Regions from separate parts of the Halomonas sp. AOP13-D3-9 genome, predicted to be linked through region 2. Evidence: predicted binding sites of a transcription regulator. Region 2 holds the regulator's gene; the other holds the start of a gene.

Region 1 (5,956 bases), on a different contig from region 2:
GTAGCCCTGGGCGTTAACGACCAGCCCGCCAAAGCCGCTTAAAAATTTCCCTGGTAGCGTCATTAATGACGAGAACAGTGCGTACTGCGTCGCGGTATAGGCCCGTGATGTGAGGCTGGAGAGAAAAGCGATAAACACGGCGCTGGCTAAGCCATTGGCAAGGTTGTCACCAATAATCGTCACCACCAGCATGGGTAGCTGATTGCCCACTAAGGCAAGCACGGCAAACAGTAAATTGGTGACCATCACTAACCCCGCACCGAAAATCAGCAGCGGCCCAATGCCGTAGCGCGCCACGCAAAGCCCGCCTAAAATTCCGCCGGTAATGCTCATGGCAATGCCAAATATATTGGTTACGCTGGCAATCTCGGCCAGTGAAAAGCCCAGGTCGATATACAGCGGGTTGGCCATGGAGGCCATGGCCAAATCGCTAATTCTGAATACCGCAATAAACACTAGAATCCACAGCGCTTTCACCCCATAGCGGCTAAAAAAGTCGGTAAACGGGCAGACCAGCGCGCCAATGCTCCAGGCTCCCAGGCGGCGTAGCACTTTAGGTTTGCCCCGGCTGGCGCGAATAAAGTCCCGCACCTTTGGCTCGTGGATAAGCTGGATGGAGAGCGAGGCGCGTTTGGGCTCCGGGCGTACTAACACGGTAAGCACGCCAATGCTCATTAGCGCTGCCATGCTGAGATACGCCGCATCCCAAGAGGCCGACGCCGCGATATACAGCGCACCGGCACCGGCGGCAAGTAAACCACCGCGATAGCCAATAATATAGGTCGAGGCCATAGCGGCCTGAACATCGTCATCGGCGGACTCAATGCGGTAGGCGTCAATGGCAATATCCTGGGTCGCCGAGCCAAAGGCCACCAGTAGTGCAAACAGGGCCACCCAACCGAGGTTACCCACCGGGCTCAAACCCGCGAGTCCCACTAGCCCCACAGCAATGGTCGCTTGAGCCAGTAGCATCCAGCCACGGCGTTGCCCAAAGGCGCGGGTCAAAATCGGTAGCGCCAGCCGATCCACCACCGGCGCCCAGAAAAATTTGATTGAGTAGAGCATGCCTATCCAGGCAAAAAAACCAATCGCCGCGACCTCAACGCCATCGCTGCGCAGCCAGGCAGAGAGCGTTGAAAATACCAGTAGAAAAGGTAAGCCAGCGGAAAACCCCAAAAACAGCATGGTAATAACGGGCGCACGACAATAAACAGCCAGCGCAGCAAACCAACTGCGCTGGGGGGTGGGGCTTAACATTAAACGCTACTCCTGGTGGAAAGACGCTGGCAATGGCCAAGTGGTAAACTGAGGGAGTGTTTCTATCACAAAGTACTAGCACAAAGTTTTATCACAAAACCGACAGCTTACCGGAGAGGAGTTTTCCATGTCGATTACGGCGCATCAGGTCGTTACCTTGCACTATGTCCTTAGCGACGTGCTCAATGATGGCAGCAAGCAGGTATTGGATGACTCCCATGCGCGCAATAAGCCGCTAGAGTATTTGCATGGCCACGACAATATCGTGCCTGGGCTAGAGAGTGCCTTAGCAGGCCAAACGGCTGGGGCCGAGTTAAGCGTTCAACTAATGCCTGCCGATGCCTACGGCGTGCGCAACGAAGATCTGGTGCAAGACGTCAGCCGTGGTTCGTTTGGTAACGCTGAGTTGGCGCCGGGCAGCCGCTTTCAAACCGAAGGCGAAGCCGGGCCGCAAATTGTCACCGTGCTGGAAGTCGATGGCGACCGTGTCACCGTTGATACCAACCATCCCCTGGCCGGGCGCACGCTAAACTATCAAGTGACCATTTTAGACGTGCGCGAAGCTACCCGTGCAGAATTAGCCAAAGGCCATCCGTTACCGCCGGGTACCGAGCACGCAAAAGTCGAAGACCGCAAGGTGCTATAGCGTAATAGCGCCCAAAATTGATCGGTATCAATTTCCTATTTAACCGCCTTTCTATGCCCCCTTTAACTTGACCTAGGTCAGCATTCTTCCGCCGTTGAGTGACTAGTATGAACGCATACATCACGGCGGGAGGAATCACCATGTATTGGGATGACACAATTGTCTTTGGCTTAGCCACCGTCGCTTTAGTAATCGCATTTATGGTGGGCTGGGTGGGCTTCGTGATTCGCGATCATCTACGTAAAGATGAGCGCAAGAAGTAGCTTTCCCAGCTCATGTAAACCTTGTCAGGGGAGGGGGCTTGCTAGCTTAGCTTCAATAGCGTAGTAAGCCTCCTGTTGCCAGCCCAATTTGGGCTGGCTTTTTTTTGCGTATTGATCGGATAAGTTGAAATTTCTTAGCCTGCGTTGTGGCGCAATAAAAGGTGTGCTCTGGTAGAGTTCTTGGCATAAGTTCTTTTCGACAGTTTTTTGCAAAGAACTTTACAAATTCCTTTGCAAGAATGCACACATCAGGAAACTATGCCATGAACGCAGTTGCCTTACACCGCAGCCCATGGGCTGGTGCACGTGACCGATTAGCGTGCGCGTTAATTGTCGTGGGCATAACACTCCTCCCCGCGACTGCCTTTGCCCAGGCATTAAATATAATTAACGGTGATGTCACTGAAAAGGTTGCCCTCAGCGATTTGCGCGCCATGTCCGACGAGACGTTTACGCTCTACGACCCCTACCAGGGGCGCGAAGTGGAGATGCAGGGAGTCGTTTTTCGTACCTTTCTGATTGAACAGTTTGGCGAAGTGCCGCCATCGCTCCACTTTACCGCCTGGGATGACTACGAAGTTACCCTAGCAGGCTGGGATGACCCCAGCTGGTACTTAATTACCGCTGAAGATGGCGACCCGCTCACTATCCGTTCGCGAGGCCCCGTACGACTGGTAGAGCGCGACTATAATAATCAGGGCAGTGGTGACCGCGACGTTGAAAACCTGCGTGATTTTAACGAATGGATCTGGATGATCCGAAGTATAGAGGCGAAGTGGTGACATCCCAAAACAAGCCAACTGAGCGACCCCGACCACTAGCGCGCCAGCATCGCTACGTTACGTGGTTGTCGCTAAGCTTAATGAGCTTTTTGGGGCTGATGGTACTGATTGTTTATGAGTCGCGCTGGGTCTACCCCGAAATACAGGCTTACTTTAGCCAAACGGGAAGTTTGACAGGCCAACAGTTGGCGACCCGGTCGCGTGTTTATCTGCAAAATGCTCAATCTGAGCTATTGGGCGATCAGCCTGAGAGACTTGATGCTGCAGCGATGAACATTGAGATCGCCTATGGCTTAGCCGATGTGCACATCTATCGACGTGAGTATGCCTGCGCCGAGACTAGTTTGATGGACTTAGATCGGTTAGTGGCTCAGTTAACGGCGCTGAACATCGATCGGTTCGCTGCGGTATCAGCATTGTTTGCACCTATTCAATGCCTGACCCACATTGAGATGGATCAGCTTGACCGGCGTGGCGCGGCGATTAATGATTTTTCAGAAAGTACGCGCCAGCATAGCCAGGTGCTGACTTACTCCAGCTTATTAATCTTTGTGATGGGGTTGGTGTTTTGGTGGCTTCACGAACGCCAGCTGCGGCGCACTGATCGTGCCACCCAAGAGACTTTTGAGTGGATGCAGCGCGCCATGCGCGATCCGCTCACCGGGATCGGTAATCGCAGCGCTTTGCATCAAGATGTTTTGGCAATGCAGCATCAGTCGCTGGGACTGATTTTGGTCGATATCGATTTTTTTAAACAATATAACGATGCTTACGGGCACCCCCAAGGCGATACCCTGCTGCGCCAACTGGCTACTTTGATTGGTGAGACGCTTAATGGCGAGGCCCAGCTCTACCGTTTGGGGGGCGATGAGTTTGCGGCGCTACTCCTCTGCCCGGATACTGAGACGCTAAAAAGCTACTGCCGACAATTGGTTGAAGGAGTGCGTGAGACTGACTTCGCACACCCCGCCCATCCAGATAAAAAAGGCGTCACCTTGAGCGTTGGCGGCAGCTGCTTTGTGGCTGATGAAACAACATTTCCCTACGCCTACGAAGCCGCGGACAAAGCGCTCTACCGGGTGAAAACGGCCGGCCGTGACGGCTGGCAGGTTACTGGAGACGCATAACGTCTGTGTACATGGGCGCAAGTCTTCCCAGCAGTTCATTACGCGCACCAAGGGCAATACCTTCCTCCTGCATGGCGGCATCGAGATGTTCCACTAAGCGATTAAAATGCACATCTGTCAGCCCCATATGTTGGTGAGCACGATCCATTGGCGGGCCTTCGTAGTGGCAGGGGCCGTCACTGACATCGCACAGCTGGCTGGCCAGCGATTCGGCAAACAGATCGATATTGGTGTTAGCAAAAAACACCACCACTTCGGAGTCATCCGCAATTCGGTATAACAGGTTCTCAACCACTGCATCAATCGTAGTTTCACCGCCCAGGCGCTCGTAGAGCGTCGTTTGCGTTGGCTGATGAACACAGCCAGCGAGTGTCAATGTGAGCGCGGCAAACGTAAGCGCTATTAAACAACCACGTGCACGAGTGTATTTGTTTTGATAGCTGCTATTTTGATAGCTGTTGCGTTGAAAGGTGCTGCGTTGATCAATCATAGCGCCCCGCTTAAAAAGCTGCCTGGAGTGAAAGATAGCCGCCGTGCTGAGAAGGTAGACCGGCAATGTCGCCTAAATCCAACCAGGCGCCCGTGAGTGATAAGTGCTTATTGAAGAAGTAGGCAGTGTAGAGACTTTGCCAATCGTCCTCTTTAGCCACGCTTAGGTTATCGGGTTTTTGGCGATACTCGGCGCCGACAATCCATTGCGGGGTAATAAAAACGCCCACGCTACCCTCGGCTACCCACGAGCGACTCCCCTGATCACTGCCAAAGCCGAGCAGGCCGCCCTGGTTGGCGTCGGTGTTGCGCAAGGTGGCGTTGAGCAGCACATTGCGCCCAGCAAAAGCACTAAACAGCAGCTTGCTGGCGCTAAGGTACACATCGGTACCGCGCGTTTCGTCGGCCCCCAGTGCAGTGGGAATGGTGCCATCCACCAGTCGTTTATGCTGTACGCCCGCACTCCAAATGCCCCAAGGGTGGTAGAGCACATCGCCGAATAAGCGCACCTTCGCGCCGTAAATATTCTGGCCTAGCTCGCCACCCAGGGTTTCTAAATCAAGGGTTTGACGAGCCACTGAGACTTCAACACGATCATAAATATTCACGCTGGCGCTGGTCACCGTTAGCCGGTAGTCGTCCACCCAGGCACGGGTGGCGGCAGCCGTTACGCCTATTTCCTGTTCGCTTGCGGTGCTGGCTAGCACGGCCCAAGGCGATAATCCGCCCCCTGCGGCCCCTTCAATAGCACTTACCCCACCCGTACCTACAATACGGCTACCGGCAAACGATGGCGCGGCTGCAAGCGCTAAACAGACTGCTAAGCACAGGGCTAATCGCAGAGCTAAGCAGGGCGCAAAGCAGCTGGAACGGGAGTGCCGAAAGTGTGAGTGGGGCAGTGAACACACCGATTGAAATATTATCATGGCTTTCTCTGGAGCATCTTTAGTAGGGAAGACATCGGGTGGGGTAACGACAGCGAAGTGAAATTATCCAACCAAACGGGGAGCTCGTCAGCGGGCATTGGTTTGGCAATCCAATAGCCTTGCAAGTAGTCGCAGCCGAGCTTGCTCAGCAGCTCGGCGCTGGCGCGATTCTCAACGCCTTCGGCCACTAAACGCAGCCCTAAGCTGTGGCCCATTTCGATGGTCGAGGTGACAATGGTTAAGTCATCTTTTTGTGAATCAATCGCTAACACAAAGGATTTGTCGATCTTGAGTTCATCGACGGGTAGGCGTTTGATTTGCGCCAGAGAGGAGTAGCCGGTGCCGTAATCATCAATGGCGATACGCAGCCCCAACTGGTTGAGCTCCGTCAAAGTGGCCATGGCCGCATCGACATCCTGCATAACAGCGCTTTCAGTGACCTCGATACTCAGTCGGGCAGGGGCAA
Region 2 (5,956 bases):
CGTCGGAGCGCCCCTTCATGCCCGTTCATGCCCCTGCGGTTTCACCTCTTACCTCGTCTGTGGCGGCAGCGCCCGTGCAGCCGGTGTGGGATGAAGCCCTGCTGCGCCGCTACGACACCAGCGGACCACGCTACACGTCTTACCCCACGGCGCTGTCATTTCACGACCAATTCACCCCCGGTGACCTGACCCAGGCACTAGAGCGTAGCAATGCCAGTCAGCGTTCGCTGTCGCTGTATGTTCACGTGCCTTTTTGTCGCAAGATCTGCTTCTACTGCGCATGCAATAAAATCGCCACCAAGAACACCGCCCTGACCGAGCCTTACTTATCCCGGCTCGACCGTGAAATGGTGCTGACCGCACGCCACTTGGATACATCACGACCGGTGGAGCAGCTACACTGGGGTGGCGGAACGCCGACCTTTCTTAGCTTGAATCAGATGGGCGACCTGATTGATCGTTTGGATGCCCGGTTTGGCCTTTCGTCCTCTGCCGATCGCGACTACGCGATTGAAATAGACCCCCGGGAAGCGGATGTATTTACCCTGCGCCACCTGCAGTCGTTAGGCTTTAACCGCATTAGCCTGGGCGTGCAGGATTTAAGCCCGTTGGTGCAGAAAGCCATTAACCGCATTCAACCGCGGGTACTCACCGAAACGCTGATGGAAGAGGCGCATCGCCTGGGCTTTCGCTCGCTCAATCTCGATCTTATTTACGGTTTACCGTTTCAGACAGAAAAGAGCTTTGCGAATACCCTCCGCCAGGTGATTGAACTCAATCCGGCGCGTCTTTCAGTATTTAACTACGCCCATATGCCCGAGCGCTTTGCTCCCCAGCGGCGTATTAATGTCGATGATTTGCCGGGCGGTGAAGAGAAGCTGGCAATTCTGCGCACCACGATTGAAATGCTCACCGCGGCTGGCTACGTACATATCGGGATGGATCACTTTGCCCGGCCTGACGATAGCCTGGCCATTGCTCAGCGCGACGGCTCGCTACAGCGCAACTTCCAAGGCTACTCCAGCCATGCCCAGTGCGATTTAATCGGGCTTGGCGTTTCGGCGATTTCACGTATTGATGACGTCTACGCGCAGAACCCGAGCGATCTGGCAAGCTACGAGGCGGCGTTGGATCAGGGTCAGCTCGCTACTGTGCGAGGCGTGCGGTTGAGTGATGACGACCTAATCCGGCGGGATGTGATTGAGCGGCTGATGTGCGATATGGGCATTGATCTGGCTGCGGTCAGCCAGCGCTGGAACATTGATGCCCCCCGCTATTTTGCCCCCGCTCTGGAGCGTTTACAGAGCGCCGAGCAAGATGGCTTACTGACCCGTAGTGGTGATCAACTTAACGCCACGCCCATGGGTCGACTGCTGGTGCGCCATTTAGCCATGGCGTTCGATACCCATCTTTCTGGGCAAATAGGGCAGCGCTACTCTAAGATTGTTTAATCACCTTATTGCAGGCATGCTAACGGCACCACAATAAGTAAGAATTTGCTAATTTTATCCTGACCCACTCAAGGAGCACCGCATGTTGGAACCTATGAGCAGCCGACGCTCGCTACTCCACGAAGCGCGCTGCCAAACCTGCAGCCTTAGCTCGCTGTGCCTGCCGCTTGCCCTTGAGTTGGACGATATGGGGCAGTTCGATGCGATTATTCGCCGCCGTGCGCCGCTGAAAAAAGGCGAGCCGCTGTTTCGCCAGGGTGACACTTTTACCAGCGTTTACGCGGTGCGTTCGGGGAGTTTGAAACAGGTCACCGCCGAAGGTAACGGCAGTGAGCAGTTGACCAATTTCTACCTGCCCAGTGAACTGGTGGGGCTGGATGGCATTGATGAAGAGCACTACCCCGGTAGCGTTATCGCCCTGGAAACCACCACCGTTTGCGAGATTCCTTTTGACCGCCTGGATTTGCTCTCAGAAGAGATCCCTGAGCTACGTGGCCAGCTGTATCGGAGCATGAGCAAAGAGTTGCGCGATGACCGACGCATGATGCGCCTACTCTCGCGCAAAACCGCCGATCAACGGCTGGCCACCTTTTTGATTACCCTTTCGGACCGTTTTCGTCGCCGAGGCTACTCGCCCTACAGCTTTCGCCTCTCAATGCCGAGGGCCGATATTGGCAACTACCTGGGCTTAGCGGTGGAAACCGTCAGCCGCATTTTAAGCCGCTTTCAGCAGCAGAGCGTGGTGGCGGTTTCTGGGCGAGAGGTCAATATTCTCGATATGCCGCGTTTGATTACCCTCGCCGAAGAGGAAGAGCAAACGGTTAGCTGACGTTGAAGGCCTGGATGCGACCCGCCAGCAGCTCCGCCTGCTTCGCCTCTAAGCCCTCAAAATCAAACAGGCTGCGGTCTGCCAACTGGGAGGGCGCAATATTGGTCACCGCTTTAAACATGCTTTCCAGACGGCCAGGAAACTTCTCATCCCACTCGGCGAGCATCTCTTTGACCACCTGACGCTGCATATTAGGCTGGGAGCCGCACAGGTTGCAGGGAATGATTGGGAACGCCATCAGCCGCGAAAATTCCGCAATATCCGCTTCTTTGCAGTAGGCCAACGGCCGAATAACGATATTCTTACCATCATCGGATAGCAGCTTCGGCGGCATCGCTTTCAGGTTGCCGCCGAAGAACATATTCAGAAACAGGGTTTCAAGAATGTCTTCCCGGTGATGGCCCAGGGCAATTTTATTGGCCCCAATCTCTTCGGCAAACCCATACAGCGAGCCGCGGCGAAGCCGTGAACAGAGCGCGCAGGTGGTCTTGCCTTCAGGGGTTTTCTCCTTCACCACCGAGTAGGTATCGCGTTCTACGATGTGATACTCCACCCCCTGCTTGTCCAGATAGGCAGGCAGCACATGCTCAGGAAAGCCCGGCTGCTTCTGATCCAGATTGACCGCTATCAACGAAAAGTTAACTGGCGCGTTGCGCTGCAAGTTGCGCAAAATCTCCAGCATCGTGTAGCTGTCCTTACCGCCGGAGAGGCACACCATCACGCGATCGCCTTCATTGATCATTTGGTAATCAATAATCGCATTGCCCACTTCTCGGCGCAGACGCTTTTGCAGCTTGTTAAATTCACGCTTCTGCTTAGCATCAGCCTGCACAGCGTCTGGAGAGGCTGCAGGAGCAACATCTGGCGTGTCAAAATGCGGGTCGAAATAATCTAGGGATTGCATGAAATAAGCACTGCCGATAGTGAAAGGCGCTAAAAGAGGAAATATTGCCACATTCTAACAACACTCACCGCCTGACCCAAACACTAGTGCTTCCCCCATTCCTATGCCACCTCCGCCATAACGCGCTGCAGGCGCATATACAGAAGTGCGCTGGCGGTTGCCTCGCCAAGCACGCTTTGCACACCCATGGCGGGCACCTGCCAGCATGCCAGCGCCTGGGCGAAGCTGGTGGGCGCTTCTACCTCCGGATGCAAACGCCGCAGTTGGCGCTGATGCAGTCTCGCCACATCAACCTGGGCATTGGGTAGCGCAAAATTCAGCTGCTTAGTCAGTAGTCTATTCAACGCTACAATGCGCTGCTCCAACTGCCAGCCCACAATGGGCCGATTGCCGATAAATTCCACTAATGCGCTCAAGTTATCGCTGCTTGGCGGCTGCACCTCCCCTGCCTCACATAGCAAATAATGACGGCGCAGCGTCGCACTTTCGGGCTGTTTCGTGCTACCTAACGTCATCACAAAAGCACGGCTGGTTCGTACCTGCTGCTGGCTCAGCACCACCGCCGCCAAGCTGATCACCGGCGATGACAATGTGGGCGTTGTCGTACATGCGAGTGCTACCAGCTCCTCGCCCATATAAGGTTGAAACAACCACTCATAGGGGGAATCAGCACAGCGCCGACGATCGCTTTCACGGCGCAACAAGGTGCGCAATGAACCGCTAAATAGCCCTACGTGTCGATCTAACAGCCGCATTCCGCTCACGAATACTCCAAATGATAACGATGGGAAAGCCGCTGCTTAAAGTCTTTGACAATATGCATCGCTTCGCGCAATAGGTCGCGCTCCAAGGAAGAAAGGTTTTGCACCACAACGCGATTAGCGCGATTGCTGCTCTGGGCGTTAGCTTCTTTTGTGTCCGAAGACGTTTCCACCGTACTTAGCTGCTGTTTAAGGCGTAGTTCGGAAAACAGTGCCAACGCTTCCCCCAAGTCATCGGCAAAACGACGATCCAAGCGACCGTCGGCAGCCAGCGCATCCAACCGATCAAAGGTTGAGGTGGCTTTTATCTGCCGCTCAAGCGCCATGGTGCGCACGCCGTGAACAATCGGGAAAATGCCGCCTTTCTTAATATCGATACCGTGCTGGGGCTTTTTCAACGAGCCAAACAGGGTCAACGGCGTCGAGAAACGCAGCGCTGTGCGGGCGAAATAGGAGAGTAGCAGCTCATCACCCGAGCAGCGTTCAAATAGCTCATCGCGGACGCTCTCCAGCAAGCTGAGATTGCCTGCCACGGCGTGGGCATCAAGCATAATCGCCAGCTTCATCAGGCTATCGCCGTCACGCTCCCTAACCCATTTTGCGATACGCTCCTTCCATTGGGTGACCGTGGCCACCCACTCGGGGTTAGACACCATAATATTGCCGGGGCACGGCGGATAGCCGAGCTGAATCAGCGTATCGGTGAGCGTCTGCATATGGCTTGCAAGGTCAGGCCACTGGGTTTCATCGGCCAGAATCAGGCCGTTATCCTGATCCGTTTTGAGGATCTGTTCACCGCGCCCTTCGCTGCCCATCACCATCATGCAGCTCTGCCCGTGATAGCGCTCATCAATGGTGAACTCCCAGGCTTTACTCATGATACGACCGTTCAGCGCGGCGAGCAGGTCCATCGCAAAGCGCAGCTTAACGCCCTGGGCCATCAGCGCTTTGACCAGCTCAGGGGTGCGCTGACTGGCCACCGCAAGCGCTTCCAAACTGGCTGCCTGCTCCACCTGCAAGCTCACCACATAGCTACGGCTTGAGAAGTAGCTAAGCACGTCAGTGAGCTCAACAACGCCTTTCAAGGCGCTGTGCTCCATCACGACCACCCTTGCCACTTTATGGCGGGTCATCAACACCAATACTTCAAATAAGTACTGATCCGGCGCGACGGTCACCAAATTAAAATGGGCAATCTCATCCACCGGCGATGTTACCGCGCTGCCCTGCAGCACCAGGGCATTGAGCAGATCGGTTTTGGTCACCATCCCCAGGGTGTCCTGGGTCTCTACCAGCAGGCTATCGGCGTGGCTAGCGTTGAGCTGTTTGACCGCGCTGGCTATATCGGTCGTCGCCGCCATTAGCAGCGGCTCTCGCATACACTCGCTCACTTTGGCCAACATAAAGCCCGCCATGGTGACACCCCCTTCGGCGCGCTTTTCGGTCAGCAGACGCGCCTTATGGGTCAGCGACTGGCGAAAGAAATTACTGAAGTCAGGGTAGTGACGACACAGTTGCTGAAACAGCGCTTTGGGCAGTAAGTAACACAGGCACTCCTGCTCAGCTTTAAAGCGGTAGCGGCTTTTACCATTGAGAATACTGATCGCGCCAAACAGATCCCCCGCCGTGTAGTGCCCAATACGCGCGGTAGCCGAGGGCAGCGTGGGGTCGATTTCCGCCACTTCGCCTTTATGAATCAGAAAGACAAACTCACCCGCTTGCCCCGTCTCTAAAATGATTTCGTCACGATCAAAATAGGCAAGGTCAATGCCACGGCGAATGTGCTCACGCCCCTCATCGTCAAGGAGCGTAAACGGCAGCTGGGATAGATCCACATCAACCATGGGGTTTGACCTCATTAAACGGGGCTGCGACTAACCGGTTTTTGCCTTAAGGCAAGCTAGCAGACATAAGAAAAAACAAATAAATATCGTGACTCGATGCTGATCCACATAAACTGAACCACTCCAACGCTTCAGAAAGCAGTTATCGATTATTATATGAAGGTGGC

Evidence for each region. The regulator FNR, encoded in region 2, switches genes on or off when oxygen is low (the NO sensors DNR and NnrR bind a similar motif). The targets are predictions, from matches to a motif close to TTGATNTANATCAA.
Region 1: the regulator FNR is predicted to act here: its motif matches at 1,971-1,984, upstream of ccoM (cytochrome c oxidase subunit CcoM).

What each region holds. Positions count from the first base shown of each region.
Region 1 covers NZ_JBQSYH010000021.1:27,519-33,474, forward strand. The annotation lists gene ACT3UM_RS20330 (AmpG family muropeptide MFS transporter) at 1-1,257, opposite strand, end outside; gene ACT3UM_RS20335 (FKBP-type peptidyl-prolyl cis-trans isomerase) at 1,385-1,903, shown strand; gene ccoM (cytochrome c oxidase subunit CcoM) at 2,011-2,166, shown strand; gene ACT3UM_RS20345 (hypothetical protein) at 2,430-2,948, shown strand; gene ACT3UM_RS20350 (GGDEF domain-containing protein) at 3,029-4,075, shown strand; gene ACT3UM_RS20355 (group I truncated hemoglobin) at 4,059-4,565, opposite strand; gene ACT3UM_RS20360 (DUF3034 family protein) at 4,576-5,490, opposite strand; gene ACT3UM_RS20365 (bifunctional diguanylate cyclase/phosphodiesterase) at 5,487-5,956, opposite strand, start outside.
Region 2 covers NZ_JBQSYH010000003.1:149,753-155,708, forward strand. The annotation lists gene hemN (oxygen-independent coproporphyrinogen III oxidase) at 18-1,451, shown strand; gene fnr (fumarate/nitrate reduction transcriptional regulator Fnr) at 1,534-2,280, shown strand; gene ttcA (tRNA 2-thiocytidine(32) synthetase TtcA) at 2,273-3,184, opposite strand; gene ACT3UM_RS04480 (3'-5' exonuclease family protein) at 3,286-3,939, opposite strand; gene ACT3UM_RS04485 (DUF294 nucleotidyltransferase-like domain-containing protein) at 3,945-5,789, opposite strand.